2 regions of the Solibacillus silvestris genome follow, and region 1 is predicted to be linked to the other one. Evidence: riboswitches for the same ligand, from Rfam matches in the RefSeq annotation. Region 1 holds a riboswitch; the other holds the start of a gene.

The links. Region 1 has a riboswitch for thiamine pyrophosphate ahead of tenA (thiaminase II). Riboswitches for the same ligand answer to the same signal wherever they lie in the genome.
Region 2: it holds a riboswitch for thiamine pyrophosphate, as region 1 does, so the genes downstream of both, tenA (thiaminase II) here and tenA (thiaminase II) in region 1, are expected to answer to the same signal.

The regions. Positions count from the first base shown of each region.
Region 1 is NZ_JBQCJW010000003.1:159,757-181,764, reverse strand. Features, by position in the region: gene rph (ribonuclease PH) at 1-368, shown strand, start outside; gene ACTHOQ_RS03260 (XTP/dITP diphosphatase) at 368-961, shown strand; gene ACTHOQ_RS03255 (YfcE family phosphodiesterase) at 1,072-1,572, shown strand; tRNA gene ACTHOQ_RS03250 (tRNA-Arg) at 1,750-1,823, shown strand; gene ACTHOQ_RS03245 (zinc-ribbon domain-containing protein) at 1,938-3,485, shown strand; partial or broken gene ACTHOQ_RS03240 (IS4 family transposase) at 3,754-3,910, opposite strand; gene ACTHOQ_RS03235 (nucleoside-diphosphate sugar epimerase) at 4,081-4,581, opposite strand; gene ACTHOQ_RS03230 (aldo/keto reductase) at 4,858-5,028, shown strand; gene ACTHOQ_RS03225 (hypothetical protein) at 5,030-5,188, shown strand; gene ACTHOQ_RS03220 (aldehyde dehydrogenase family protein) at 5,551-7,002, shown strand; gene ACTHOQ_RS03215 (hypothetical protein) at 6,960-7,181, shown strand; gene ACTHOQ_RS03210 (helix-turn-helix domain-containing protein) at 7,553-8,338, shown strand; gene ACTHOQ_RS03205 (hypothetical protein) at 8,682-9,308, opposite strand; gene ACTHOQ_RS03200 (SIMPL domain-containing protein) at 9,501-10,157, shown strand; gene ACTHOQ_RS03195 (YkvI family membrane protein) at 10,347-11,405, shown strand; gene ACTHOQ_RS03190 (M14 family metallopeptidase) at 11,670-12,860, shown strand; gene ACTHOQ_RS03185 (hypothetical protein) at 12,924-13,208, opposite strand; gene ACTHOQ_RS03180 (YpzG family protein) at 13,402-13,554, shown strand; gene ACTHOQ_RS03175 (YfhD family protein) at 13,628-13,780, opposite strand; gene ACTHOQ_RS03170 (hypothetical protein) at 13,916-14,119, shown strand; gene ACTHOQ_RS03165 (cell wall hydrolase) at 14,257-14,697, opposite strand; gene ACTHOQ_RS03160 (glycoside hydrolase family 18 protein) at 14,832-16,121, shown strand; TPP riboswitch at 16,459-16,556, shown strand; TPP riboswitch at 16,625-16,723, shown strand; gene tenA (thiaminase II) at 16,798-17,487, shown strand; gene thiM (hydroxyethylthiazole kinase) at 17,468-18,211, shown strand; gene thiD (bifunctional hydroxymethylpyrimidine kinase/phosphomethylpyrimidine kinase) at 18,208-19,020, shown strand; gene thiE (thiamine phosphate synthase) at 19,004-19,621, shown strand; gene ACTHOQ_RS03135 (bifunctional 2',3'-cyclic-nucleotide 2'-phosphodiesterase/3'-nucleotidase) at 19,806-22,008, shown strand, end outside.
Region 2 is NZ_JBQCJW010000054.1:206-9,153, reverse strand. Features, by position in the region: gene ACTHOQ_RS18240 (aminotransferase class I/II-fold pyridoxal phosphate-dependent enzyme) at 1-1,354, shown strand, start outside; gene tmk (dTMP kinase) at 1,374-2,003, shown strand; gene darA (cyclic di-AMP receptor DarA) at 2,220-2,549, shown strand; gene ACTHOQ_RS18225 (YaaR family protein) at 2,689-3,129, shown strand; gene holB (DNA polymerase III subunit delta') at 3,248-4,252, shown strand; gene ACTHOQ_RS18215 (PSP1 domain-containing protein) at 4,245-5,060, shown strand; gene yabA (DNA replication initiation control protein YabA) at 5,085-5,444, shown strand; gene ACTHOQ_RS18205 (tRNA1(Val) (adenine(37)-N6)-methyltransferase) at 5,534-6,283, shown strand; gene ACTHOQ_RS18200 (GIY-YIG nuclease family protein) at 6,267-6,545, shown strand; gene rsmI (16S rRNA (cytidine(1402)-2'-O)-methyltransferase) at 6,526-7,401, shown strand; TPP riboswitch at 7,510-7,598, shown strand; TPP riboswitch at 7,753-7,840, shown strand; gene tenA (thiaminase II) at 7,938-8,624, shown strand; gene ACTHOQ_RS18185 (ATP-binding cassette domain-containing protein) at 8,649-8,948, shown strand, end outside.

The DNA of each region.
Region 1 (22,008 bases):
CATCGATTACAGGCGCATTCGTAGCAATGACACAAGCTATTGCCAAGTTAGCGACAGAAAAACCATTCGGGAAATTCCCGGTTACGGATTATTTAGCTGCTACAAGTGTCGGAAAACTGGAAAACACTGGCGCAGTATTGGATTTGAACTATGTGGAAGATTCAGCTGCACAAGTCGATATGAATATTATTATGACAGGTGCCGGCGAATTTGTGGAGTTGCAAGGAACTGGAGAAGAAGCGACATTCAGCCGTGCAGAACTGAATGAATTACTTGATTTAGGAGAAGCAGGCATTGCACAGCTGATCGACATGCAAAAAACAGCATTGGGCGACATCGCAAACTTGATCGGAAAGGTGGAAGCATAATGAAACAAGTAGTAATCGCAACAAAGAACAAAGGAAAAGCGAAAGACTTTGAAGCACTATTCGGACCATTCGGCTATGAAGTTGTCACGATGTTCGAAGTTGCACCAGATGTGGAAATTGAAGAGACAGGTACGACTTTTGAGGAAAATGCAATTTTAAAAGCGGAAACGTTAGCGAACATGCTTGGCCAAATCGTGATTGCCGATGACAGCGGTTTAGCGATCGATGCATTAAACGGTGAACCTGGTGTATATTCAGCACGTTATGCCGGCGATCATGACGATGAGGCGAATATGGTGAAAGTGCTGGAAAACATGAAGGACATTCCGGAAGAACAGCGTAACGCCCGTTTCTGCTGTGCTTTGGCGATTGCAGGTCCAAATATGGAAACGAAAACGGTATTCGGTACATGTGAAGGTGTCATTGCACATGAGAAGAAGGGAACAAACGGATTCGGTTATGACCCGATTTTCTATGTGCCCGCATTGGAAAAGCATATGGCCGAGCTGTCTGCCGATGAAAAAGGTGCGATTTCACACCGTGGTAATGCGATTCGCAAGCTAGCATTACAGTTAGCGGAATTGCTGAAATAACGATTTTTTTCGGTAATTGCTGGAAATTGTAAAAATTTGTTTAATAACGATTGAATTTTTGTTTCAATGCTGTCACACTAAGTAAAGAAATGTAAAGGATGTGGATACGAATGAAGCTATTGATTATGAGTGATACACATGGTGACGAGGAAATCATTGAACGTGTAAAGGGCTACCATCCAGATGCGCATAAAGTGATCCATTGTGGTGATAGTGAATTGCCGTATACACATCCAGCTCTGCAAGGAGTAGAGCGTGTGAAAGGGAATTGTGATCATGACCAGAACTATTTGGAGGAGATGCTGTTTCAGGTAAATGGAAATCGTGTGTATGTGACACACGGGCATTTATACGATGTGAAAAACTCTCCGATGAAACTGATTTACCGCGCAAAGGAAGTCGGTGCACAAATCGTATGTTTTGGTCATTCACATGTACTGGGCGCGGAATATATTGATGATATTCTTTTTATTAATCCGGGCAGCTTACTGAAGCCGCGGCGGATAAAAGAAAAGTCTTTTGTCTTGCTTACAATAACGCCAGCAAACTTTACATTGCATTGCTATGACGATAATAATAATTTGATCGACGAAATGTTTTTTGAGCGCTAGTCGGGAAAAAGGTGAGGCTTTGATTTGAGATGGAGCTTCACTTTTTTATAGTGCAATAAGAAATGTGGAAAATTACTTTTGTTGAATAATTATTATTTGAAAATAGATAGTTGACTTTAAAAGAAATGTACCATATAATAAAAATTGTCTTTATTACCAATTGGTGATGAAAAACATGTCTCCATAGCTCAGCTGGATAGAGCACGGGCCTTCTAAGCTCGCGGTCGTAGGTTCGAATCCTACTGGGGACGTATATGCAGCCGCCGTACTTGATTTTTATCGAGCATGGCGGTTTTTTCTTTGTTTTATACCATTAATATATAGTACAATAAAAAGAACGTATGTACTATTTAAGGGGTGGGACAATGTTTTATGAGGAAATGAAATTTACGTTGCCATTGATCTACGCTCAGAAAATAATAGTTGATAATAATGTTACCACTTTTCAAAAAAAAGTTTCATACAAGAAAGTTAATTCAATCTATGGACCTTTCCGTATTCCGTCAGAAGCCGCACATGCGTTAAATATTAGTAAAAGTAGTCGGAGTAAAGTGAATGAAGTGTTAAAAGGAAAAAGAAAGTCAGTTGAAGGTTTTATATTTTGGTTTGAAAAAGAATGCGAATATAAATTTTTAATACCAGATGTCAAAAAATATAAAAAGCAAATTCAACTTAGGAAAAAAAGTAAACATACTGAAGAAACTCTTAGTCAATGTTTGAGGTTGATGGGTTTTAGGATACTCTCTATTAGTACTTTGAATGGTACAGCAACAAGGATTACTGCAGAGTGTTGTAGAGAAAATTGTAATGGAGTATGTCAGAGAACCTTTAAAGACTTTGTTTCAGATGAAGCAATACCTATTTGTAAAGGATGTTGGCCTCTTCTAAAATTTTATATGCAAAATTTGAAACATAAAACATTATTTTTACACGAAGTACGTTCAGAATTAGCTTCATATTATTACCCGGAGAAAAATAATAATCTTCCTTTTTCGTCTTGGAGAAAAGGGAGTAAAAAGAAAATATTTTTAACTTGTCCTCAATGCCTATATACCCAAAGTGAGGTGGAAGCAACAACACCAAATAAATATACAACAAGAAAAAGAAACGGCGAATTTTATACTTCGTTTAAGTGTAGTTTATGCAACTCACTAAAAGTGAAATTTCCAGAAATTGCATTACAATGGGATGTTTCAAAAAATGGAAGCTTGTCAGAAATGCTTTCTGCTGCAACAAATCGTTTGGTATGGTGGAAATGTGAGAAGGGCCATACATGGGAAGCTTTTATTGATAATCGGACCATTAAAAATAGCAATTGTCCTCAATGTGCACTAATGATAAAGGATTCTAAAGCAGGCGAGTTAATGAAAACGGTAATAAGAAAATTATTTACGGAAGCATCTATTGAAGATGAAGTAATCTTACCAGGCACACTCTATCGCAATGATTGTGTAGCTACATTAAAAAGTGGTCTTCGTATTATTTTTGAAATGCAGGGCGATTATTGGCATTATGATCATAAAAAGCTATTAAAAAGTGAGCATGGCATTGAACATAAGGATGTAAGAAAAATAGCTTCTAATCGTGCATCAGGGGACCTTGTTTTTCTATTAAATGAATATGACTTTAATACAGGTAGAAATATATTGACAGAGGATTTAATGAGATTTGCTATTCAAGATATTATAAGCTATGTAAAAACAGAGAACTTTGCAGTCGGCTGTGATTTTTTATACAATCACGCAAAATGTCAATTTACTTTGAAAAGTGAGCAAGCTTACTATATAACCCGATATAAACAAACATATCATGTGAATTATAATGAAAAATTACATCCAAGGGCTCAAAAATACGCAAATTTTCAAAATATGTGGAGTATTTTTGAAGATTATAGTGAATATATATTTATTTAAGATTCTTATATAATTATCTCAAACTTCGCTGACTGAAATCGACAAATAAGCCTTGATATAATTAGGCAAGCTATTTACTTTGATTATTGCGGTTTTAAAAAAACACAATCTTAAATGGAATCCCATTTGCCATTATGGTTTGAATCGAGCACATGATGCCTTTCTTGCCAGAAACAGTTGCAGCAACCTTGTATAGTTCTTTCAAGGATAGTTTTTGGTCGAAGGTAGGATAACGGTCTCCCTTCTTTGAATTTAAAAGGGTGAACTAACTCTTGTGATGAAAGATTAAACAAAAAAAGTTGAAACAAATAAAAAAAAGTAAAGCCAAATTTCTTAGTAATACCCGCTTTTCGAAGGTGTTTCAGAATTTCTAATTCACGAAATACCGATATTAATTCTTTTGGCAGTGTTTTCTCGACAACCACACTATACTAGAGAATGAGGTGTTTTTTGTATTAATATAAATTTGTGAAGGCTCTTATTTAAAATCAAGATGAACCAAATTGATTTCAAATAAGAGCCTAATTATTTAGTTGTGAAGTTTGAGTTGATTAGCATTAGAGACGAAAGAATCTTCAACTTAAAAAGCCCGACATTATTTCAGCTCTATATTTTCTATATACAGATCAACATCCTTCATCAATTGTTTGAATAATATTCTATTTTTCTTTTTAATATTTATTTTTTTTCTTGCAGCCTTTAAAGAGAACTCTTCATGGACTATACAACTTCTGAGATTCGCCAATAATTTAGTATTATTCTTAAAAGTTAAGCAATCACCCATTTTCTCCTCTAAATCAAGAATTATATTTTTAGCGGATTTATTTCTATATTTACCTTTAAAAATAACTTTATAGATGTCTTTTAACAGTTGTTCAATTATTGAATACAATTCAACTGTGAGCGTTGCATATTTTCGGTCTCTGCGGCGTCCATAGAATTCTTCCAATTCATAATTGCTTAATAGCTCCACCCATTTAAAAGTACCTGATTTATTCGAAGTATTTTTTACAATTTGCTGAAATTCTTTTTCAATTAAACAAAGGTCTGCAAATGCATGGTCTTTTAATTTTCTGATTTCTTTCTTTTTACTCAATTTCAAACACTCCTTCCATCGATTGGATTTGGCAGCAAAAAGAAAGCCTATTCGCTCATTGCTCCCCTGTGCAACGACTTACCTATATTACTTACCCGAATTTTTGTGCTAACCAACTATTTTTTACTCATTCAGATACGACAAAGGATTACAACGGAAAAACGAAGATTACTAAATAGGTCCCAAATGATTTTGAAGGCTCTTTTTATCGGGAGTAATTTTATAGAATTGTGCCTTATTTCATGAAAGGACAAAATTAAAAAGACTTGGTACTGAATTGACTATATTGGTTTATATTATGTGCACTGTTGGGATGGTCAAGTACCGGTTAGCGAAACTGTCCAAGAGATGAATGGTTTAATTAAGAAAGGTAAAATTCGTCATTGGGGAATCCGATTACAACGGCTGGGCGCTTGCGAAGACATATACATGGGCAGCAGAAAATAATATGATACCGCCGATTGCACAGCAAATCCATTGCACACCGGAATTACGTGAAGCAGAGTTCGAAATTTTGCCGGCCGGTAAAGAATTGGGCATTGCTATAAGTATTCGGCCCCCACTTGGTGAGGGGTGCTCACTTGTAAATTTACAAGAAATAAGCTAGTGGAGCCAGGTACAAGGCAAGGGAATTGTTGGGAGCATTAGGTTTTACTATTACTAATATTATTACTGGGCTAATAATCTGTGCTGCTTTCTTTTTAATTCACTGCTTATCTGGAAATGCATGCATTTTTCATGTATATTGTGAAGATTTGCACTTATACTAACAGAGCTAAAGAAAGTGCTTAATGTATCTTAAAGAATACCAACCATTCATATAACTTATGCAAACACAATTGTCTTTTTAGTTTTCCCCATAGAAATACAGGATATTTAAAGGATATATGTACATGCATCCATCCAAATGATGAGGCATGCCATAGTTGGCGGAATATCTACTGCACAAATGTTGAAAGGATGATACCTATGAAGAAAAAATGGAGTAGGCAATTTATTGGTGGGGAGTGGAGAGAAGGAAGCAGCGAAAGAGTTTATGCAGATCAGAATCCTTACAATGAGGAAACGATTGCAGAAATCCGCCTGGCGAATGAAAAGGATATAGACGAGGCATATCAGGCGGCCAAAGAAGCACAAAAAGAATGGGAGAAGGTTAATCCATATCAAAGACAAGCCATCATAGAAAAAGCTGCACAAATTGTAGAGCGACGAAGAGAAGAAATAGTTCAGATTTTAGTGGAGGAAAATGGGGCTTCCCATACTAAAGCCAATATTGAAATTACCGGCGCGATCGGAATTATGAAAGAGTCGGCTACGTTTCCTCTCCGGATGCATGGACAAATAATGCCATCCATTATTCCTGGGAAAGAGAACCGGGTATATCATAATCCTGCCGGGGTAGTGGGCATTATCAGTCCATTCAATTTCCCGTTCCATTTAACGATGCGTTCCCTTGCCCCTGCTTTGGCAACAGGCAATGGGGTCGTGCTTAAACCTGATTTGCAGACGATGATATCAGGCGGACTCATTCTAGGTGAAATTTTTGAAGAGGCTGGTATCCCTAAAGGATTACTAAATATTACGGTTTGCAGCTCATCAGAAATTAAAGATGCATTTGTTGAACATCCGATTCCTCAAATTATTTCCTTTACCGGATCTACGCAGGTAGGACGCCATATTGGGGAACTTTGTGGAAGAAATTTAAAACGTGTGGCTTTAGAACTTGGTGGCAACAATGTCATGCTTGTGCTGAAAGATGCTGATGTTCAAAGAGCAGCTGCTTCAGCCTCATTCGGTAAATTTTTAAACAGCGGACAAATTTGCATGTCACTGAACCGGATTGTTGTCGAACGCCCGGTATACGATGCGTTTATAAAAGCGTTCGTGGATAAGGCATCGAACATAAAATACGGAGATCCCAGAAATGAGGATGTCGTTGTTGGTCCTCTCATCAATAATAAACAAATCGAACGAATTCAACGGTTAATCGACCAAAGTCTAGAGCAGGGGGCGGAATATGCCTTGCGGGGAGAAGTAAAAGGCAATGTGCTGGCTCCTACTATTTTGACGAATGTTACGAATGATATGCCGATTGCACAGGAAGAAATTTTTGGACCTGCTGTAGGCGTAATTGTTGTAGATAATGAAGAAGAAGCCATTCGCGTTGCAAACGACAGCGACTATGGACTGAGCGGTGCTGTTCATGCAGGTTCAACTGAACATGGTGTTGAAGTGGCGCAACAAATTATAACAGGAATGATTCACGTCAATGATCAAGGAGTCAATGATGAACCGATCGTTGCCTTTGGCGGGGAAAAAGCTTCCGGCTTAGGTCGATATGGCGGCGAATGGGCCATCCATGAATTTACAACGACAAAATGGATTTCAGTTCAGACAGATCCGCGAGAGTATCCGTTTTAATAGATCGAATAAAATGGAATGATGTTGGTATGAATAGTAGAGTGGTCTATGATTTTACGTTTGCCGAATATGGTACTATCATTGCACTGATCCCTTTCTCTTTTTATTTGATTAAAAAAGAAAAAATAGAAACTGTAAAATATATGAACTGCCCCCTAATTATTAGACATATCCAATAATTAGGTGGCAGTTTTTCTATGGTCAAACTTATAAAAGAAATGAAAATCAATTTAGTTAAGCAATAAGGTGGAGTGTTCAGCAGGAGTGTTTGAATTTGGGAATAATTAATCTGTTTACTATGGAAAGAGCAGTGCTAATTTTGAAAAGCGGTAACCGGACGTGATTTTTTATTTGAATCAATTGCCTATTGTGTTAAACCTACAGGCCAATATAGGCACAGAGAAGAAAATATTAATGAGAAAGTTTTTAGTAGGCATGCATTCTTAATTTCCTCACGCCTTTCCCCCAATAAATAAATTTAAATTATTTTTAAAATGCTGTCCCCTTTTCACCTGCATTACTGACATATGTATTTTGAAGGGAGATGCATATGATGGTATTCGAATATTTGAAAACATACGAAACATTTAATACAGTGGCGGAAATGGACGAAGCGGTGGCACAGCATGTTGCAGCACATGACTTAACGGAAAGTGAACGCAGTGTGATTTTACGCATTGCACAATCGGCGCTTCGTTATCCGGGAGCGGCCCATTTAAAGGCACAGACGATCGCCGATAGTGTAGGGATCAGCACGAAAACGGTTTATCGCACGGTGAAAAAAGCGGCTGCGCTTGGCATTTTACGAATTGTCGCAAGCACGAAAATGAATGGAATCAAAGGGGCGAACATCTATCAGATTTTACATGTCCCATCGGAAATGTCCGGTCGGGTCCCAGCTAAAGAAGTGGATGAAATAGCGGAAAGCGGCTACTTTTCGGAAAAGCAAACTAGTTCTTTTAATCTTTTTAAAACAAGCTCTTTAACAGAAATATATAATAATACGCTATTACGAATGAACGAGTGGCAAAAGACATTGTATGAATTCATGATGAGCCTGCCGCTGAAAGACGAATTGAAGGATGGATTACAGGCAGCGGTTTTAGCGACACCAATGCAAAGCAAAAGGGAGTTTACGATTGCGAAAGATGCGCTATGGCGGATTATCCAGCATATTCATGACGGGAAATTGACGATCCGCACAACATTGCGCGCGATTTATAAAGGGGCTTACGATAAGGCGATTGCACGTGAAGTGCTGCCGCGGGCGGAGGAGACTGAGGCCGAGCAAAGCAAGCGCCCGGTACCGTTTTACAATTGGCTGGAGGAGCGATGATGGGGATACCTCAAAATAAAAACCGGATTCGCTTATAAAAGCAAATCCGGCATATTGATTTTGCACAACAATAGCTGCCTGGTGGAACCACAGAAGGTCATGTACCGGCATACCTAAACCATGCTCCAGGATTTGAACGAGCTTTATCATTTAAATGTTGAGCTTTAAAAATTAAGAGGTTTGAAATTTGAAATTTCAGTTTTAATCTTTATGCTTTAAACTTTTCTGCTATAAAGTAAAATTTTGATTTAGGTTAAGTGACTGTTTGATTGTTTCAACTCGCACACAGTCAAAAGCACGAGCGCCGATACGTTTACTGTTTTCGCTAAGCCATGCAAATTAGTTAAATCTCAATGAATGTCGTGGCATTTGATTCTGATAATACTGCATCTACTTCCGACTCGAATTCCTCGATTTTAGCTGCAAGTTCATCGATGGTTTTCTTTGCTTGCATCGGGTCGATAAGTTCATATTCATTGCGCTTCATAAACGTATCGGTATGCAGTTTTACTTCTTCCGGCGATTGTTTTTCCTTGCTGCCCAGAATATTGATCAAATAATTTTCAAGCTTCTCGGGAAGTGCTTCATTCGCTGTTGTTACATCGTCGATCGCTGCAAAATATTGGCGGCGCAAATGGTTAACTAAATCCTTTTCATATTTAATCGATTGTTTGCGTTCAATCGCTTCAGCCACCGTCATTTCAGTTGCGCCGATTTGAACGATTGTTTCCGCATTTGATTCGACAACGAGCGCTTTCAGTTTATTCCGGTATTGGATCAGACTTGTCACTTTGTCGTAGGAACTTTGCATTCCTTTTTTGTATTCATCAATTGGCATACCTTCGATTTTTTCGTTGCTTTTGCGGTTGGCGCGGGCAAGCACTACAAGGTATGTGGCGGATTGGATCCGTTCACCAAGCATTTTTAATTCAGACAGTGCACGATGCAGCGATATTCTTTTCGTCTCCATGATGAACCCCCATACATTAAATTATTTGCAAATTCTACTATAGCATAAAGATAGACTGCGAGAAAACGAGGGATCCAGCAAATTATAATATTTAAAAATGAATGCACGAGAAAAGAAAAAAACAAAATGAACAACTCCATTGGACAAAGCGCATAGTATAGTGAAAACGAATTAAACGAAAGGTGGATGCTGTTGTATTATCCGCAAACCTTTTTTCAACCATTCGCTGCCTCGCCACGGGAAATGACGGTAACAGGGAATGGTGAAGTCGCGGTCCAGCCGGATTTTGCGCAAATACAAATAGAAGTTCGGACACAAGGGGAAAATGTCAGTATGGCCCAGCAAGAAAATGCGGTCATTATGAATCGTGTCATTGAATCGCTGAATGCAATAAACATTCCGGAAGAGGCAATACAAACGGCTGCTTACACAATTTTTCCAAACTATGATTTCATAGAAGGAAGACAAGTGCTAAGAGGTTATGAGGTGCAAAATGCGATTACTGTGGAAATAACGGATATTCGTCAAGTTGGTACGGTGATCGATACAGCGATACAAAACGGGGCAAATCATGTATCGGCTATTCAATTTAAGACGCTGAATGCAGATGCCCACTACCGCCAGGCGCTTCAATACGCTCTTATGGATGCGATTGGGAAAGCGAGGTCCCTGGCAGAAACGATGCACGTAAACTTGCAAAGTTTGCCTGTAGAAATAATTGAAGAGTCCAATATCGCCGCGCCGATTCCCTTCAAAGCGTTTAAGCTTAGCAATGAGCAGCCTGTTACCCCGATTGAGCCAGGAATAATAACAGTGACTGCCGCTGTTCGGGTTAAATTCCGATTTTAATGCAGCATTTTGCATCTGCAATATCCCTTGACCGATCGAGAAATCTATTGGTTAAGGTTTTTTTTGTAAAATAGAAATCACCATCAAAAATTCATTATAAAACGGTGCGATCTTTTTTAAAAAAGCATGATTAGCCAACTTGTATACATAAAGTAACAATGATGAAAAGTGAAGTAAAGAAGGTGCGAATTGAAAAAGAGTATTCAAATTGCGGGGGCATTTGTCAGTTTGGTAGTCGGGGCAGGCTTTGCTTCAGGGCAGGAAATTATGCAGTATTTTACAAGCTTCGGTGTTCTGAGCATATTCGGGTGTGTTGCGGCAACAATCATTTTTGCATTTTTAGGGATGAGCCTTGCCCAAATTGGCTCCGATTTGCAGACGTCTTCACATAAAGAAGGAATCCATTATATTGGAGGACGTTTTTTGGGGCCGGTGCTCGATCAATTGATTTCTTTTGTGTTGTTCGGTATTGGCATTGTCATGCTGGCTGGCGCAGGCTCCACCTTTAACCAAATGTACAATCTCGAGCAGTCATTTGGAAGCATGCTGATGGCGCTTGCCGTTATTTTTACGCTTTTGTTGAATGCGGACAGCATTATTAAAATGATGGCAGCGTTAATGCCATATTTACTGGGCATTATATTTATTCTCTTGATCTATTCTTTATTTACAATGGATTATTCGATAAATGAGTTAAATGGTATAGCGAAAAATCAGCCTTCCGCAACTTCTCATTGGCTGCCAAGTGCGATATTGTATGTTTCATATAACATCGCAGCGGGTGCAGCTATGCTCATTGTGATGGGCGGGACGACAAAGGACAGAAAAGCTGCGGCAAGAGGCGGGGCGTTAGGCGGCATGATTCTTGGCTTGCTAATATTGCTCATTAATATAGCGCTTTTTGCAAAAATGGATGTAGTTGCAGGAGTCGATATGCCAACACTTGAACTGGCAAAGCAAATTCACCCGGCAGCAGGCATCATCATGTCCTTTATTTTGCTTGCGATGATTTATAGTACGGCTGTAGGGACGCTTTATATATTAGCAGTACGAATTGCAAAGCCGGACCGTTTTACATTTAAAATCGTTGTCATGCTGCTCTGTTTGGCAGGTTTTGCGGTGAGCCTCATAGGTTTTACAACGCTAATCGGCAAATTGTATGTAATAATGGGCTATTTAGGGATGGGCTTAATAGTGATGATTTTATTTTCGTCGGCATATAAAACTGGCAGGCAGCGGCATAGTTGAACATTCGTGACAGGAAGCGAAAAATGAAATGAGCGCACAATCCGCATTGATCGTCGGCATTATTCAATGTGTTGAAAAGTATAAAAAGTAAAAAGACTTTCAATAAGATCAGCTTCATGTGTTAGGAAAAGTGATTTCTCTTCCGGATTTCTGAGCGGAATGGCGGATTTACTATGGTGCTGCCAACTAACTGTTTTAATGCGAATAATAGATTATCCGTTTCATATACTTTTCTATTGATGAATTATTTAAGGGAGGAACTTTGTGGAGGTTTCCGTAAGACCTGGTGATTCCATTTGGTACTACAGCAAAGTTTTTAATCTTCCTTTACAGCTGATTGTTGATTCTAATCGAACTATAAATGCACAAGTACTTATCCCGAATGAACAAGTCAGAATCCCGGGATATGTAACAAGCCTGTATACCATTCAACGAGGAGATACGATCTGGTCGATTGCACAAAGGATAAATATGCCGATGGATGCGATTTTCCTGCTCAATCCGATACTTAGTCCGTATGTGCTGCAAGTTGGTCTCATCTTAACACTACCTGTTCGTGTAACATGGAGGGTGGTCGATGGTAAACAAAACTATGAATACAGCAAGATGGTTCAGGATATTCGGATATTGCTGGCCATCTATCCTTTTTTGATGGATGAGCCGGTCGGAAATTCCGTATTAGGCAAAGAAATTCCGGGGCTCACGATTGGGAAGGGGCAGAAACGTGTCCATTTCAATGCATCATTTCATGCGAATGAGTGGATTACAACACCGATTGTTATGACATTTTTAAACGATTATTTACTATCTCTGACGAATAATCGTCCGATAAGAGGGCTTTCTACATTGCCATTATATATGCAGACAAGTTTAAATATTGTCCCAATGGTAAATCCGGACGGGGTTGAGCTAGTGCTGAATGGTCCACCGGCAAATGAAACCATCCGGAATAATGTAATTGAATGGAACGGCGGGAGTACGGATTTTTCAGGATGGAAGGCAAATATTAATGGGGTCGACTTGAATGATCAGTTTCCTGCAGAATGGGATTTAGAAAGAGAAAGAAATCCGAAAACGCCAGGTCCGCAGGATTATGGTGGGGAAAGCCCGTTATCTGAGCCAGAATCCATTGCAATGGCTGAACTTACAAGGGAAAGGGATTTTGCCCGGGTATTGGCATTCCATACGCAAGGGCGAGTCATATATTGGGGATTCCTAGGACTAGAACCGCTGGAAACAGAACAGCTTGTAAACGAATTTGCGCGGGTCAGCGGATATGAGCCCGTGCAAACAATTGATAGCTATGCGGGTTTCAAAGACTGGTTTATTCTAGATTGGCGCAGACCAGGCTTCACTGTTGAACTTGGCTTCGGAACAAATCCTCTGCCAATCAGTCAGTTTGATGAAATTTACGAGGAGGCGCTTGGAATTTTTTTAGTTGCGCTATATAGATAATAAATGATCTAAAAAAATGCCCCGTTTATTTGAGCTTGGACTAAACGGGGGAGAACTTGCTTATTACGAATCATTAACCATTTCATCTACTTCGTTCAAGTTTTGCTTTAACTCAGATAATTTTGCTTTGTTTTGCTCGACGATATCCAAATGCTCCTGACGCTGTTCCGCATTGAAAAGCGCATTTTCGGTACGTTCAATCGAATTGAACGCATGCTCCACCGCAAATTCCTCCGGGTGTGACATTGCTTGTTTAACAGCACGCTCTGTTCTTTCAACAGAATTGGATAATAATGTGCTTGGATGATTTTGTTTCCAGCTCGGTGTGCCTGAACTTTTTTTCGCCATTAGTTCCTCTTCCTTTCCCGCATAAATGACTGCTTAACACTTTTAGTATTGTTGGATGCAATGATTCCATACGTGAAACAGCATGCTTGCATTTGCTAATTATTTCATCAATTTTTATCGCTGCATGGAATAACTGCAGCGAGAACAGACATACTAGTATCGATTCACTTTTAAACATAGGGAGGCGGAACGAATGGATAAGAAGGGTGTCATAGCTCCAAAATCTAAGAAAATCCACCATAACTGGACGAGCGACAAGCATCAAAAGTCTCAAATAAAAGGTGAAACAGAGGTAACTCTGCATAACCAGATTTTGAGGATTAATGCGAAGGCGAGACAGTTCTAACCTTTGTCTTGAAGTAAATCAGGCCTTCATCCCAGTATATGCTGTGATGAAGGCCCTTTACATATTGCTACATTTACCGTTTTCCTTTTTGCGCTTGCTGGTGGAGCTCAGTTAACTCGCTTGCAATTTCTTCCCTTACTTTGTTTGGGGCAATTTTCAAGTTTTTCGGTGTTTGCGGTAACGATTGTTTATTCGTGCCTTTACTTTTGCTGTCGTCTCTGCCCATTCGTATGCTCCTTTCAGTATGATTCCTTCTTAATATGGCTGCTGGCCGATTTTTCATTACAAAAATTGAACAAGCCTGATAAAAGCATAAAACCTCCTATCCTGAGCACATTAAGTCAGTAGGAGGTGATGAAATATGAGCAAAAACAGCAAACAGACAATGAATGAACGAACACATAATCCTTTTGCTACCTATAAAAAACTGCACCAAAATACAACAAGCCATGATCGCAACCCTGAAGACAATGTGGCCGAATTTGCAGAAGAGTTCGATGCTAAGCTTAAAAATAAAAACAATAAAACGAATCACGATAAAAATCAGCAATCAAACAAAAAATAATTCAGCATAGAGTTATTGCAGGATCAAGGCATGTCGATTAATTCGTGCACTATAGAAATTCAACAGAATATATTTCGAGCCTTGCTGCATTAATTTGAACAAGGCTCTTTAAATTTTATGCAAGATCATTGAAAAATCTAACCTTGATAAACACTATCGCATGTTCCGCCTACTGGTTCGTAAAAGCAATGCTGCTTAAATTGACCGGTAAATGGTTGCCCATACCATGTCGGAGGGCACTCCCCAGCTGGATTGAAATACCAAAGCGCGTATTTTGCCGGATGGTCCCGCCAATAGTCCAAATTCTGTTTAGCCAATCTCCGTTCAGTAGGTCTTGCTCTTTGATAAAACATATTCCCTTTCTGAACCGCTTCAAAAGAATAATTGTTTCCTTGAACTTGGAAAATGACTTGCTCAATTGTCCGAACATCATTAAAGTCAAGGCAAGTTGCAATAACGCGGTTTACAATAACATTTCCAACATAAAGCATTCCTTGCTTTCCTTCGCCTTCAGCCTCTGCCCTCATCATTCTAGCCATTAAATCGATATCGGCATCGCGGTATTTTACTCTTGGCATTTTTTCACCTCAAATCTATTGTATGAAAAAATCAAAAATGATGCTCTCGTTAATCATATTATTTATTATTCAATAAATACATGTATCTTTTACATTCCTCATAAATTATTAAATAGGAGAGAGGAGGACGGACAATTCAAATTCATGTTGTGCAGTCGGGGGAATCTTTATGGACAATTGCGCAGGCATATGGAACAACGGTGCAAACTTTAGTGGATGCCAATCAAATCCCGGAGCCAAACCGGTTAGTCGTAGGGCAAGCATTGGTCATCCCGGTATGGCAGCAATTTTATATCGTTCAGCCAGGGGATAGCTTATGGTCAATTGGTATGCGATTTGGTATAAATTATTTAACGCTCGCACAAATAAATAATATTCATCCAAATTCAATGCTGATGATCGGGACGGTGCTTGTTTTTCCGCCGCCATCAAAAACATCGGCGGAAATTTTGGCGTATGTGGAGCCAAGAGGCGATGAAGTAAGTGAAGCACTGTTAAATCAAGTGCGTGAAGCGAACCCATATTTAACTTATTTAGCATTGTTCAGTTATGAGGCAAGGCGTGATGGCACGTTGAAGATGCCGGCAGTTGCTCCATTGCCAGCCATTGCGGCACAAAATAATACGAGTCTTGCAATGGTCATTACGAATCTTGAAGATTTTCAATTCAGCAGTGAGCTGGCGCGTGATATTTTTCAAAGCGAAGCGGTACAAAACTTACTTTTTGACAATATTATTGAGGAAGCGAAGCGTGTCGGCAATATATCTGATATTCATTTTGATTTTGAACGAATATCCGGCGATCAACGGGAAGCGTATAATAACTTTTTGCGAAGAGCGGTAGAAAGGATGCATGCGGAAGGATATACAGTGTCCACTGCACTGGCGCCAAAAACGAGAGCCGATCAGCCGGGCGAATGGGTTGCGGGACATGACTACAGGGCACATGGTGAAATAGTTGATTTTGTATTGCTGATGACGTACGAATGGGGATATTCTGCAGGACCACCAATGGCCGTTTCCCCGCTGCCGCAAGTCGAACAGGTGGTACAATACGCATTAACCGAAATTCCGGCAAGCAAAATATTGCTCGGGCAAAACTTATACGGCTATGATTGGACACTGCCTTTCGTACAAGGAGGGGAATATGCGGAGGCATTAAGCCCGCAGCGCGCGATTGAATTGGCTAAACGCTACAATGCGGCTATCGAATATGACTATGTCGCACAAGCACCATTCTTCAATTATTATGATGAGCAAGGGCGCTTGCATATCGTGTGGTTTGAGGACGCCCGCTCAATCCAGGCGAAATTCAATTTAGTTAAACGATTGAATTTGCGAGGTGTCGGCTATTGGAAGCTCGGTCTGCCATTCCCGCAAAATTGGCTGCTCATCGGGGCGAATTTTCATGTTGTGAAGAAGTAGTGGTTTTAGTAATATATCCGAACTGTTCCCTGATTTGGAAGTCTCGTTCCAACTAAGTGCCAAGTATAAAACCGATAGTATTCGATGGAAAAATCAGTGGCGAAAATAAAAAAGTGAAATCGACTCATTGATTTCACTTTTTCCTCAATTGGAAATAAAAACAGGATTAACCGATTGCTGTGTTGAAGTTTGTTTATCCGGGAATTTTAACATAAAGCGTTACGGGGCCAAAGTTGCGTAAGTTTTGCGGAGGCAGGGAAAAAGAAATAGCGGTGCATCATTCTCCTAACATTCGCTTGCTATGCAAAATTTAATTTGATACACTCGATTTAATTAAATGCATTTGCAGGGGGACACACTGTGTTGAGAAGGTTAAAACCTGACCCTTAGAACCTGACCGTTAACACGGACGTAGGGAGCAAAGTACAAGATTATACATATGTACTTACTAGGGCTCCGCGTATTTTTTTACGTGGAGCCTTTCTTTTGCAAATACTTAAGCATTTGATTTGCGGGGGGACACATTCGTGTTGAGAAGGTTAAAACCTGACCCTTGGAACCTGACCGTTAATACGGGCGTAGGGAGCAATGAGAAGTGGCATTTACACTTTTTGGCGTCTCTACTATTAGAGGCGTCTTTTCGTGCTTCCGCTCACTAAAAAGAGGAGGAGTAATAATGGAGTTTTGCGAAAAAGTAAGAAAAGAAACGGATTACTATTGGGAGGCTAGCTTTTATCATCCTTTTGTGCGAGGCATTGCGGATGGAAGCTTGCCGCTGGAGAAATTCAAATTTTATATGCTGCAAGATGCGTATTATTTAAAGCATTACACGAAAGTGCTTGCGCTCGCGGCTGCAAAAGCTACGAATGATGAGGATGTCCGCTATTTCCTGCAGACAGCGAAGTTTATACATGAAGCCGAGCTGGAATTGCATCGCACTACGTTTAAAGAACTAGGGGTGACAGCTGAAGAAATAGAACAATTTGAAGCAGCGCCGGCAGCTTATAACTATGTGAGCCATATGTATAATGCCGTTCATAATGGGGATGTAGCAGAAGCATTTGCGGCAATATTGCCTTGCCCATGGCTATATCAGGAAATCGGGCAAAGATTAAAAAACGCACGTCCTAATGTACAGCTTTATGAACAATGGATCGAACTATATGCCTCCGCCGAGATGCGCCAAAATATCGAAGCACAAAAATCCATGCTGAATCGCTATGCAAAGGAACAGCCAAGAAAGCAAAAGCTATTGGAAGAGCATTTTAAGAAGAGCTGCTATTACGAATGGATGTTTTGGGAAATGCCGTGGACGAAGCAAGGCTGGGTACAAGGGGTGTATATAAATGAGCCTGCAAAAAATTAATAAAAAGCAGCCATTAGTGCATTGCATAACAAACTATGTCGTGGCGAACTTTACGGCAAATGGCTTGCTTGCAGTCGGGGCTTCCCCGGTAATGGCTGATGCAATAGAGGAAGCGGCGGAAATGGCTTCAAAAGCAAATGCGCTGCTCCTTAATATGGGTACATTAAATGACCGGGCAATTCAATCAATGAAACTGGCAGGACAAAGCGCAAATGCGCATCAAATCCCCGTTGTGCTCGATCCGGTCGGGGCAGGGGCTACTGTATTTCGCTATGAAACGGCAAAACAGCTGCTCGAACTTTTAACGATTAGCATAATCAGATGCAATGTGGGCGAAATGGCTGCAATCGCAGGTGCAGATTGGGAATCGAAAGGTGTTGATAGCGGCGAAGGGGAAATAGATGTTGCAGAAACGGCCATGCAGCTGGCAAATAAATATCAGTGCATCGTTGTTGTTACCGGAAAGCAAGATGTAATAACAGACGGGAAAAGGCTTGAATATGTGGATGGTGGTCATGTAAAGGTGACTAAGATGACGGGGAGCGGCTGTTTGCTTAGCGCCCTTTGTGCAGCCGTTTTGGCATGCGGTGCAAAACCGTTCGAAGATTTAGTCTTATTACTCAATGAATATAAGAAGGCAAGTGCAAATTCCTATGCAAGTATAGGGACATTCCATACAAATTTCTTAAATGAACTAGAAAGCACAGCGGGAGGAAATCAATGATTGCATGTACGATAGCAGGTTCAGATAGTGGTGGAGGGGCAGGCATCCAAGCAGATTTAAAAACATTTCAAGAGCTCCGTGTATTTGGCACATCGGTGATCACTGCATTAACCGCGCAAAATACGAAAGGTGTCCACGGGATTTATCCAACGACTGTTGAATTTGTCCAAGAACAGCTAAAAGCGATTCTTGATGATTTTAATGTACAGGCGATTAAAACAGGCATGCTGTTCAATGCCGAAATAATTGAAGGAATCGTTTCTGTACTGAAGCAGGGGGAAATCCCTCTTATTGTGGACCCGGTAATGATCGCAAAAGGCGGTGCAAGCCTACTGCAGGAGCAAGCGATGATTGCGCTGAAAGAAAAATTGCTCCCGATCGCGACAGTGTGTACACCGAATATCCCGGAAGCAGAGGCACTGACAGGACGAACAATCAAGACGGATGAAGAAATCGCGCACGCTGCCCAATACTTAATGGATCTGGGTGTGCAATGTGTTGTCATGAAAGGTGGGCATCTATCTGGTAAGCAAGCTGTGGATACTGTGTTTATCCGAGGTGAAGCACCATTTAAAATGAAAACAGAGCGAGTGGATACGAAGCATACACATGGAACAGGCTGCACGTTTTCGGCAGCTATTACGGCGGAAATGGCGAAAGGCAAATCGATGCAAGTCGCAATTATTGAAGCGAAAAGATTTGTCCAGCTAGCGATCCGCCATCCGCTAAATATCGGTAATGGGTCTGGCCCTACGAATCATTTTGCTTACCATGAGCAGCGCGGAAAGTGTGATGTGCATGTCATTTGATTTAAATAAATATTTTATTATGGGGACGATGAATTGTGAACGGAATGCGCTTCATGTTTTGGAAGAAGCATTACAGGCGGGAATTACAATGTTTCAACTGCGGGAAAAAGGCGTAAATGCTTTGCGCGGCGAGCCGTATGCCCAATTTGCCCGCCAATGCCAAAGTTTGTGCAAAACGTATAATGTTCCGTTTATAGTGAATGACGATGTGGAGCTTGCACTGCAATTGAATGCTGACGGGATTCATGTTGGGCAAGATGATTTAAATATCGAAAATTTCCGCAGGCGTGCCGCAAATAAAATAATTGGCGTGTCTGTTCATACATTGGAACAATTAAAGCAAGCGGTGGAAAACGGGGCGGATTATGCCGGGATTGGCCCGATTTATAAAACGACGACAAAAGAAGATGCCAAACCGCCGGCAGGAGTAGCTTTATTGAAAGAAGCGAGATTGCATTATCCTCACTTCCCAATTGTTGCAATCGGCGGCATTACGCCAATGAACAGCAGCATTGTGCGCCAGGCAGGGGCAAATGGGGTCGCGGTCATATCTGCCATCAGTTTGAGCAAAAACGTCACGGCAACTGTAGGAATGCTATAATATCCAAAAAGCACATTACTCCGATTTATCCAATAAAAGCCGATTTTAATAGGTAAATAAATCTACAGTTTCACATAGTTCTATTTTAAAAAATTGCATATTGTATCCAAATGCTCCTTTCTACCATTCTGAAAATTTAGTATTATAAAGTTGTTGTAAAATTCAGAATACGGGAGTGAGATGAATGTGGAAAAAACTATCGGTTTCAGCTCTAACGTTAACGCTTTTAGCTAGTGGAATGACAGCAGCCTCAGCATCAACTGCAAGCGCTGAGGAAATGACGCGCGGGGAATTTGTTAAGGCAGTCATTGATGCATTAGGCGTGCCAGTTGGTTCCGGCCAATCCGTAAAGTTTCAAGATGTACCTGATTCATTAAAGCCTTATATTGAAAAAGCAGTTGAATTAAAGTTGATCAAGGGGAAAACACCGACACAGTTTGCACCGGATGAAAAATTGACACGTACACATGCCTTTCTAATTGCAGCACGTGGAATACAAGACGATAAAACATATTCGGAAAATGTATTGAATCAGTTTAAGGACGCGAATAAAATCGGTGCGGGAAATCGTCAAGAGATGGCGAAAGCAGTGCAGCTAGGCTTATTGACAGGATATGAAGATTCCACAATCCGGCCGAACAGCTTTGTCACAAAAGCGCAAATGCATAATATTCTACAGCGCTTTCTGGAAGAATACAGCCCGGTAGAAGCGAATACAACAGTCGCATTGCGTATTTTGGGGACGACGGATATTCATACAAATATTGTGAACTACGACTATTATAAAGACGCACCATCAAATAGTTTAGGGCTTGCGAAAACAGCTTTGCTCATCGAAAAAGCCCGTGAGGAAAATCCGAATACTGTACTGTTTGATAATGGTGATGCAATCCAAGGAACACCGTTAGGCTCCTATATTCAATCCGTCAAAAAATTGAGAGATGGGGAAGTTCATCCTTCCATTGCAGCGATGATTGCGCTCGATTATGATGCTGCGACATTCGGCAATCATGAATTCAACTACGGATTGGAATTTCTGGATGAAGTGACAGATGATGCGCCCTTCCCATTCGTAAACGCGAATGTGCGCAATGCAGCGACAAAACAACTTATGTACGAGCCATATATCATGGTCGAAAAAGAGGTTGTTGACTCAAAAGGCGGTAAAGCGACGATAAATATTGGCGTAACGGGTATTGTGCCACCGCAAATTTTAAAGTGGGACAAAGCGAATTTGGAAGGAAAGGTTACCGTAGATGATTCTGTGGAAGCTGTTAAAGAAGTCGTTCCGAAAATGAAGGCAGCAGGGGCGGATGTTGTTGTTGTGCTTTCACATTCGGGCATGGGCGATGCGACACATGAAGTCGGCGAAGAAGATGTATCGTATTTAATAACGGAAATTGCCGATGTCGATGCGGTTATTACTGGTCATGCCCATGATGTCTTCCCTGGAAAAGTCGACGGGTCATTAACGAGTGTCGATATCGAAAAAGGGACGATGAACGGTGTACCGATTGTCATGGCAGGCAAATTCGGCAGCCATCTTGGTGTCATTGATTTAGAGCTTGAGAAAAAAGATGATGCATGGGATGTTACAGCGGGAAGCGGGGCTGTGCGCGAGATTGCAAAAGATGATGATAATGTGAGCAAGGCTGTTATCGATAGTGTGAAAGAAGCGCATGATGGAACGATTGAATATGTGCGTCAATCGGTAGGAACAACGAAAGCTACGATCCATAGCTATTTCTCGCAAGTGCAGGACGATCCATCGATTCAAATCGTGACAAATGCCCAAACGATTTATGTGAAGGAAAAAATAAAAGGGACTCCGTATGAAAACTTACCGGTCCTATCAGCAGGTGCACCATTTAAAGCTGGTACAAGAAGCGATCCCGAGTACTATACATTTATACAAAAAGGCGAACTGGCGATTAAAAACGTCGCGGATCTTTATTTATACGACAATACGCTGGCGATGCTGAAAGTTACTGGTGCGGACGTGAAGGAATGGCTGGAAATGTCTGCAGGTCAATTCCACCAAATTGACATCACAAAAACCGAGGAACAGCAGCTGATCGATTCCGACTACCGCTCTTACAACTATGATGTAATCGATGGTGTTACGTATGAAATCGATGTTACGGAGCCGGCTAAATACGATGCAAGCGGAAATTTGGTAAATGAAAAGGCATCACGGATTGTGAATCTTCAATATGATGGCAAGCCAATCGATTTGGCTCAGGAATTCATTGTAGCAACGAATAACTATCGCGCAAATGGAACATTCCCGGGTGTGCGCAATGCGACAGCGATCGAAATTTACCCGGATGAAAACCGTCAAGCGATTATCGACTATATTTTAGCGGAAAAGACGATTGATCCAACTG
Region 2 (8,948 bases), on a different contig from region 1:
TGTACCAGGACATAAGAATGGGCTGCTTTCAAATTTGCCAAATGAAATTAAGCGGGCATTAACATATGATGTAACAGAATTACCAGGGTTGGATGACTTTCATCAGCCGGAGGAAGCAATTTTACAGGCTGAGCAGTTGCTCGCTGCTGCATATGGAGCAAATCGAAGTTTCTTTTTAGTAAATGGTTCTACGGTAGGGAATTTGGCGATGATTTATGCAACATGTCAAAAAGGGGACACTGTGCTTGTGCAGCGAAATGCGCATAAGTCTATTTTTCATGCACTTGAGCTTGTTGGGGTCAATCCCGTCTATATTGCACCGAAATGGCATACAGAAAGTCAAACGGCAGGCTGTATTGAACTTGCGGTATTAAAACAGGCGGTAACGAGCTATCCAAATGCTAAAGCTGCTATTTTTACGTATCCGACGTATTACGGGGTGACAGTCAATGACTTAGCAGAGCAAATTGAAATATGCCATAAGTACAATATTCCGGTACTTGTCGATGAAGCACATGGCGCCCATTTAACAGTGACGGAGAAGTTACCTGCATCGGCACTGGATTTAGGTGCGGACATTGTTGTACAGTCTGCGCATAAAACATTGCCAGCGATGACAATGGCTTCTTTTTTACATATTAAATCAACATTAGTAAGCGAGCAAAGGGTAAACCATTATTTACGTATGCTACAATCGAGTAGTCCGTCATATTTATTATTGGCATCCCTTGATGATGCGAGAAGTTATGTTGCGAATTACACGGAAATGGATTATGCGTATTTAATGGAAAAACGTCAGCAATTTATCGAATCGGTAACTGCATCAACGGAATTACAAATTGTAGAAGTTAATGATACATTAAAACTATTAATACGGGCACCTGGCTATACAGGCTTCCAATTAAAAGAAGCATTGGAGAAAATGCATGTTTACGTGGAATTAGCCGATGCTAATCAAGTGCTTATTATATTGCCGCTATTAAAGCACGGAGATAATTATTCATTTGCAGACTTGCGCATTCGAATGAAAGAAGCACTCATTCTCTTAAAAGATATGCCAGGCAATGCAGAAATGAATGAAGATAGGAATTTTGAAATGACGGCCATTACAAAACCGGAATATAGCTTTGGCGAAATAGAGCTGGCGGAAAAAGAATGGTTACCATATATGCGAGCGATCGGACGAATTGCTGCTTCTACTATTATTCCCTATCCACCAGGCATTCCATTACTTGTACTGGGCGAGAAAATCACAGTAGCAAAACTTAGTCAATTGGAGGAATTGCTTGCGATTGGGGCAATGTTTCAAGGGGAGCACCGTTTACAGGAAAAATTAATACAAGTCATAAAATAGATGCAGGGAGAATATAAAAATGCAAAGGAATTTTTTTATTACGTTTGAAGGCGGGGAAGGGGCCGGAAAAACGAGTGTGTTAAAAGCAATCGGCGAACGGCTGAAAGAAGGGCATATTGATGCCTTGCTGACACGTGAGCCGGGAGGAATTGAAATAGCCGAGAAAATCCGTGCGGTTATTTTGGATCCAGTCCATACGGAGATGCATGAACGTACAGAAGCATTATTGTATGCAGCGGCACGTGCCCAGCATTTTTATGAAAAAGTACTGCCTGCGCTTGAAGAAGGCAGGCATGTATTATGTGATCGATTCATTGATTCGTCATTAGCATACCAGGGCTATGCACGGGAAATTGGAGTAGATGATGTATTAGCCATTAATGAATTTGCTATAGGCAAGCGTCTTCCCGATGTGACGATTTTCTTTAATATTACCCCTGAAAAAGGGCTGGCCCGTATTCATGCGACTCGGAGTGATGAAATGAATCGATTAGATGTTGAGGGTTTGGCGTTCCATCAAAAAGTTTATGAAGGATACGAAGAGGCGATGAGACGTTATCCTGAACGTTTTAAAGTAATCAATGCCGATCAGCCTTTAGAGCAAGTCATCGAGGATGTATGGGGGATTTTAAATCCAATAATAGGGTAAAAGTAAATGAAGATAAGCCTTTGGCACATATCACAGATTTTCAAAGGGAAATGGGCAGGGGGAAGTCAGCTTAAAACTGTTCGTGTACTGCGATAACAGCTGACTGATTCACGGCATATATGCCTAACTCAAAAAAAATCTGGATGTAATTACGCTGAGGCGTAATTGAATTTATGATATAATAGAGGCACCAATTCAATGGAGGGGTGAGTACGGATGAAGTTAGTAGTAGCAGTAGTGCAAGATCAAGATAGCAACCGATTATCAAATGCATTAACAAAAAACAACTATCGTGCGACGAAATTAGCGAGTACGGGTGGATTTTTACGATCTGGAAACACGACATTTTTAATAGGCACGGATGATTCTCTGATCCCAAAGTTATTGGACATTATTCGTGAAAACTGTCGATCACGTGAGCAAATGGTTGCTCCTGTATCGCCAATGGGAGGTAACGCAGATTCCTATATCCCGTACCCTGTGGAAGTTGAAGTTGGAGGAGCAATTGTATTTGTTTTACCAATCGAACAATTCCATCATTTTTAATTTCTTTCAACAGATTGAAAGAAGTTAAAACCTCTGGCGGATATTACGGATTCGGGCATGTATTTTCGATGCGGGCAAAAAACCGAATTCGGATGCGATTATGCCGAGGCATAATTGACTTTTTGGAGGCGAATGGTAAATGAAAATTAATCAAGATCTCCGTGTGAATTTAAATGCGAATCGCAATGATCTGCGTCCAGCGAATCAAAACGGGAATCGCTTTGGGGATATGGTTGTAAAGCAAGGCTCGAAAATGCAATCAGAGCAACTCACGAGACTATTAGGTGATATTTCGTCAGCTGGAGACCGGGTGGCACGTTCACGCAATTTACGGGAGCTGGCACGCTTTAAAATGCTTATTAAGCGTTTTTTGCAGGAAGCCGTTGATTATGGTCTCGAGATGAAGCAATCACATACATGGAATCGTTTTGGTGAAGGGCGTCGCTTAAAAATTGTCGAAACAATTGACGAGCGGCTTGTCGAATTAGCCGAAGATATTTTAAATGAAGAAAAAGAGTCTATTGAGCTATTAGCGAAAATTGGCGAAATTAAAGGCCTTTTAATAAATCTTTATATGTAAAAAAAGCCCGTGTCTTTGTTGTGCACTAGACGCGGGCTTTTTCCAAGCAGAAGATTGTTTGAATTGTACATAGGACTCTTCAAATAAATAGAAGCAAGAAACGAAAAAGGTGAAGGAAATGACACGTACTATAGACGAGCTAACTAAACTGCAACCCGTAGTGATGAAGCAATTACAAACAATTGTAGAAAAAAATCGTTTAGCACATGCCTATATTTTTGAAGGTGAAAAAGGTACAGGCAAACGAGATGTCGTCTCTTTTTTTATGAAACTTCTCCTTTGCGGAAATTTGTCAAAAAATGTTCCATGTGAAACATGTCGAAATTGCAGACGTGTTCAATCGGGAAATCATCCGAATATTTGGCAAGTGGAGCCGGATGGGCAATTTATTAAAATTGACCAAGTACGGGATTTAGTTGCTGAAATGAAGATGACAGGCGTGGAGGAAGGCAAGAAAGTTTATGTGCTTCATCATGCAGATAAATTAAATGCTGCATCGGCAAATATGCTCTTGAAATTTTTGGAAGAGCCAGATGGACAAGTTGTAGCAATTTTATTAACGGAGCAAATCCAGTCCATTATCCCGACGATCCGTTCGCGTTGCCAGCATATTAAATTTGCAAAAGCACCGCGTACTGCATTGCTGGAAAAACTTGTAGAGCAACGTGTTACAAATTCAATGGCAGCTACGGCTAGCATGGTAACAAATGATATAGATACAGCTTTTGCACTTGCAAATGATGAGCAGTTTGTACTTGCACGAAAAACAGTGTTAAAATTAGTAGAGATCGTTCATCAAAATGTTCATGAAGCATTATTATTTATTCATGACGAATGGCTACCATTATTTAAGGAAAAGGAAGAGATGGAGCTAGCACTCGATTTGTTATTGTTTGCGTATCGTGATATTGTAGCGATTAAAGCAAATCAACAAGCAACGTGCACGTATCCCGATATGTATCAACGATTTAATGAGATGGCGCTCGTCTTGACATATGAAAAATTGTCTCGCCAAATGCAGTCTATATTGCATGCCCGTACAAATTTAAATCGTAATATGAATCGTACGTTATTGATGGAACAGCTAATGCTGAATCTTCAGGAGGGGTATACATTTGTATAATGTAGTCGGAGTTCGCTTTAAAAAAGCGGGTAAAATATATTATTTTGATCCAGCAGCATATATTTTGGAAGTTGGAGAATATGTCATCGTAGAAACTGCACGCGGTATCGAGTATGGCAAAGTAGTTGTGCCAATGCGTCAAGTCGGGGAAAATGACGTTGTTTTACCATTAAAGCAAGTTGTTCGCCCGGCCGATGAGCGTGATCGTTTCCAAGTGGAAGAAAACACAATCGAGTCAAAGCGCGCATTTGAATTAGCGAATACGAAAATAATCGAGCATTCGCTGGATATGAAGCTTGTCGATGTAGAATATACATTTGATCGCAATAAAATCATTTTCTATTTTACAGCAGAAGGGCGTGTCGATTTCCGGGAATTAGTAAAAGATTTAGCGAGCGTTTTCCGTACACGTATCGAACTTCGTCAAATAGGGGTTCGTGATGAAGCAAAATTGCTTGGAGGAATCGGACCTTGTGGTAGAATGCTTTGCTGTTCGACATTTTTGGGCGATTTTGAGCCTGTGTCGATTAAAATGGCGAAGGATCAAAACTTGTCGCTAAATCCGACAAAAATTTCAGGGCTATGCGGGCGTTTAATGTGTTGCTTGAAATATGAAAATGATGATTATGAAATTGCAAAAGAAGGTATGCCGGACATCGGTGATCTATCTATGACACCAGAAGGAGAAGGTAAAGTCGTCGGATTAAATGTGTTGGAGCGGCTTATCCAAGTATATTTGACGAAGCAAGAGCGTATGGTTGAATATACGCTTGAAGAGCTCATACAATATGAGAAAAATTTGATATAGATAGAAATTAATGGGGTGGCTTGAGTGAAGGACCGTAATTTTTTAGATACTGTTATGGAGTTCGAACAACAGCTTGAATCAATGCAGCAACAATTTAGTGCACTTAAGCAATTTGTTGCACATATGATGGAGGAGCATCAGACGCTTCAAACAGAAAACCTTCACCTACGTACGCGTTTAGAAGAATTATTAGCGAGCGAAGCTAATACAGGTAAACAAGCGGAAGAGCTGAAAAAGGAATCTGTAGATATTGGCGAAGGCTATGATAATTTGGCAAGGCTTTATAACGAAGGTTTCCATGTGTGCCATGTGCATTTCGGCAGCTCTCGCAAAGGTGAAGATTGTTTGTTCTGTCTATCATTTTTAAATAAACAAAATGGTTAAAGGAAAAGGCTGAATCTGCAAAAGTAGATATCAGTCTTTTGTTTAGCATGAGGGTTTATTGGAATAGTAAATATGTGGAGGATTACGTAGTGGAACAATTGTTAAAGGATGATGAGCGGCTGGATTATTTACTTGCGGAAGATTTACGAATTATTCAAAGCCCATCTGTTTTCTCTTTTTCTCTAGATGCAGTATTATTAGCGCGCTTCGTGCAAATTCCGAAAAATAGAGGACATATTGTAGATCTTTGTTCAGGAAATGGGGTTATTCCACTATTTTTGAGTGCCCGAACGAACGCAAAGATTACAGGTGTGGAAATACAGCCGAGACTGCATGACATGGCAACACGCAGTATTGTGTACAATAATTTATCGCAACAAATTGACATGCAGCTTGGTGATGTCAAAGATGCACCTAAAACATTAGGTATCGAAAAATACGATGTGGTTACATGCAATCCTCCTTACTTTTTAGCGCATGAATTAAGTGAAAAAAATACGAGTGAACATTATGCCATTGCAAGGCATGAACTATATTTAACACTTGATGAGGCGATAGAAGCAGCAAGCCGTTTATTAAAACAGGGAGGAAAGACGGCATTTGTGCATCGGCCAGGAAGACTTTTGGATATTGTAAGTGCAATGCGAGCGAATCGCTTGGAACCAAAGCGCATTCAGTTTGTGTATCCGAAACGGGGAAAAGAAGCAAATACGCTGTTGATTGAGGCGATTAAAGATGGCAAGCCGGATTTGAAAATATTGCCTCCATTGTACGTATATGAGGATAACAATGAATATACGCCAGAAGTGAGGGCACTTTTATATGGAGAAGGAAACTAAACATTACTTTTATGTGCTGGAATGCAGTGATGCAACGTTTTATGCAGGCTATACGAATAATTTGGAAAAGCGCATTGCGACACATAATGCAGGAAAAGGCGCAAAGTATACAAGAGCAAGAGGTCCCGTAAAATGCATTTACTTTGAAACTTTTGAAACAAAGCAACAGGCGATGTCCGCGGAATATGCATTTAAACAATTGAATCGCACAAAAAAAATTGAGTATATAAGGAGTGCTGCATATGAAATCACAGAAAAGTAGCCAGCATGAGCAAGGAAGCTGCCTGTACTTAGTAGCTACACCGATTGGCAATTTAGAAGATATGACACTGCGTGCACTGCGTATTTTAAAAGAAGTGGATATTATTGCTGCGGAAGATACGCGCAATACGAAAAAGCTGTGCAATTATTTCGATATACAAACACCGCTAATCAGTTATCATGAACATAATATTGAAGTTGGCGGGGAGAAGTTGCTTGGCTATTTACGGGAGGGGAAATCGATTGCCTTAGTAAGTGATGCAGGTTTGCCATGTATTTCGGATCCGGGCGCGGATATTGTCGTAAAAGCAATTGCAGAAGATTTTGCGGTTGTGCCGGTTCCGGGAGCCAATGCAGCATTAACCGCTCTGATTGCTTCTGGCTTAAACCCACAGCCATTTTATTTCTTTGGTTTTTTAAAGCGAAATAAAAAGGAACGCCGTGAGCAGCTTGGAAAATTGGCGAAGCGCGAGGAAACGCTTGTATTTTACGAGGCACCACACCGTCTTAAGGACACATTAAAAGATCTACAGCTTGTATTAGGTGATCGTAAAATTACATTAGCACGGGAATTAACAAAAAAATTTGAAGAATTTTTACGCGGAACAGTAGAAAAGGCAATCAACTGGACAGCTGAAAATGAAATCCGTGGCGAATTTTGTATTATACTTGAAGGTAATCAGTTAGGTGATGTAGAAGAAGAAGCTTTTGACTGGTCCTCGATGACATTACAGCAGCATGTGGATTATACAATGGAAGAAATGAATACTAATTCAAAGGAAGCAATCAAGGAAGTCGCTAAATTGCGCGGTCTTTCGAAAAGAGATGTGTACAATGAGTACCACCGAGGGCCTTAAGAAAAGGCGAGTGATGGAAAAAGGTTGGATAAAAATGTATGATTTACTCAGAATCACTTGCGCAAACTATAATACATGTTATGATGTAAATAATATAAATAATATAAATAATAGCACTAGGGGCGCCCATTGGCTGAGAAGAACCCTTTGAACCGGATCTAGTTAGGACTAGCGTAGGGAAGTGAGGCATGTTGATAGGATAGATACGTGTACATTCCCCCGCTCTCTAAAAAGAGTGGGGTTTTAATTTTTATGGACAAGAAAGGTATAATCAGTTCACTGTAATTACCATAAGAGAAAAACATCATTTTCCATGAATTGTGTTTTCAAATAAGAAAAATTAAATATGTAATTAAACTCTAGGGGCGCCATTGGCTGAGAAGAACCCTTTGAACCGGATCTAGTTAGGACTAGCGTAGGGAAGTAGTTTCGATTGTATGTGTATACAACTTATGCAACGAAACCATTTCCTATTTAAGGAAGTGGTTTTTTTATTTTTCAGGAAAGTGCTTGTTATAAAAAAGGAGGAACTAGAAATGAAAGTGAAAACAGAAAAATTTACAGACCGACTTTTTAGAAATGTACAACCTATTTGGGAGGCAAATCATAGCCACCCATTTGTACAGGAACTTGGTAAAGGGACATTGGATAAGGAAAAGTTTATCCAATACATGAAGCAAGATTATGTGTATTTAATTGATTACGCGAAGCTATTTGCCATTGCATCTGTCAAATCTACAAATCTCGATATGATGGGGAAATTTGCTGCGATACTAAACGACACGCTTCATTTTGAAATGAAGCTACATCGCCAATTTGCAGCTGAATTTGGAATTACGTCAGAAGAATTGGAGGAAACAAAACCAACCCCTGCAAATTTAGCGTATACGAATTATATGTTAAATGCTGCGCAAAGTGGTAGCTTAGCGGATGTAGTAGCCTGCCTCTTACCTTGTGCATGGGATTATTGGGAGATTGGCAAGCTGCTAAGGGCGCAGTATGGACACGATTTATCGAATAATCCTTATGCCAAGTGGATAGAAACATACGATTCAGAGGAATTCGGCAACGGTGCAAAATGGTTGATTGACGTGATGAACGAATTAGCAGAGGGAAAACCAGAACGAGAGCTAGTCCAATTAGAAAAGCATTTCCAAATTACGTCAAAGTACGAGTATTTATTCTGGGATATGAACTATCACATACAGGATTGGCCGATTTAGTTTGTTTGAGAAGGTGATAAAGAAATGGTAGTTAGCTTACAAAATGTGACCTATGTTATTGAGGAACATGCCTCACCTGTAATCTCTAAATTAAATATGGAAATTAAACAGGGGGAATTCGTATCAATCATCGGCAGAAGTGGTACAGGAAAAAGCACGATTTTTAAATTGATAACCGGGCTACTCACGCCAAATGAAGGGCGTATTGTGATTCATAATCGTCTAGCAGCCCCAGGTGATGTGGGCTTTATGCCACAAAAAGATTTGCTACTGCCATGGCGTACTATCCTACAAAATGTCATGATCGCAACAGAAATTCAGAAG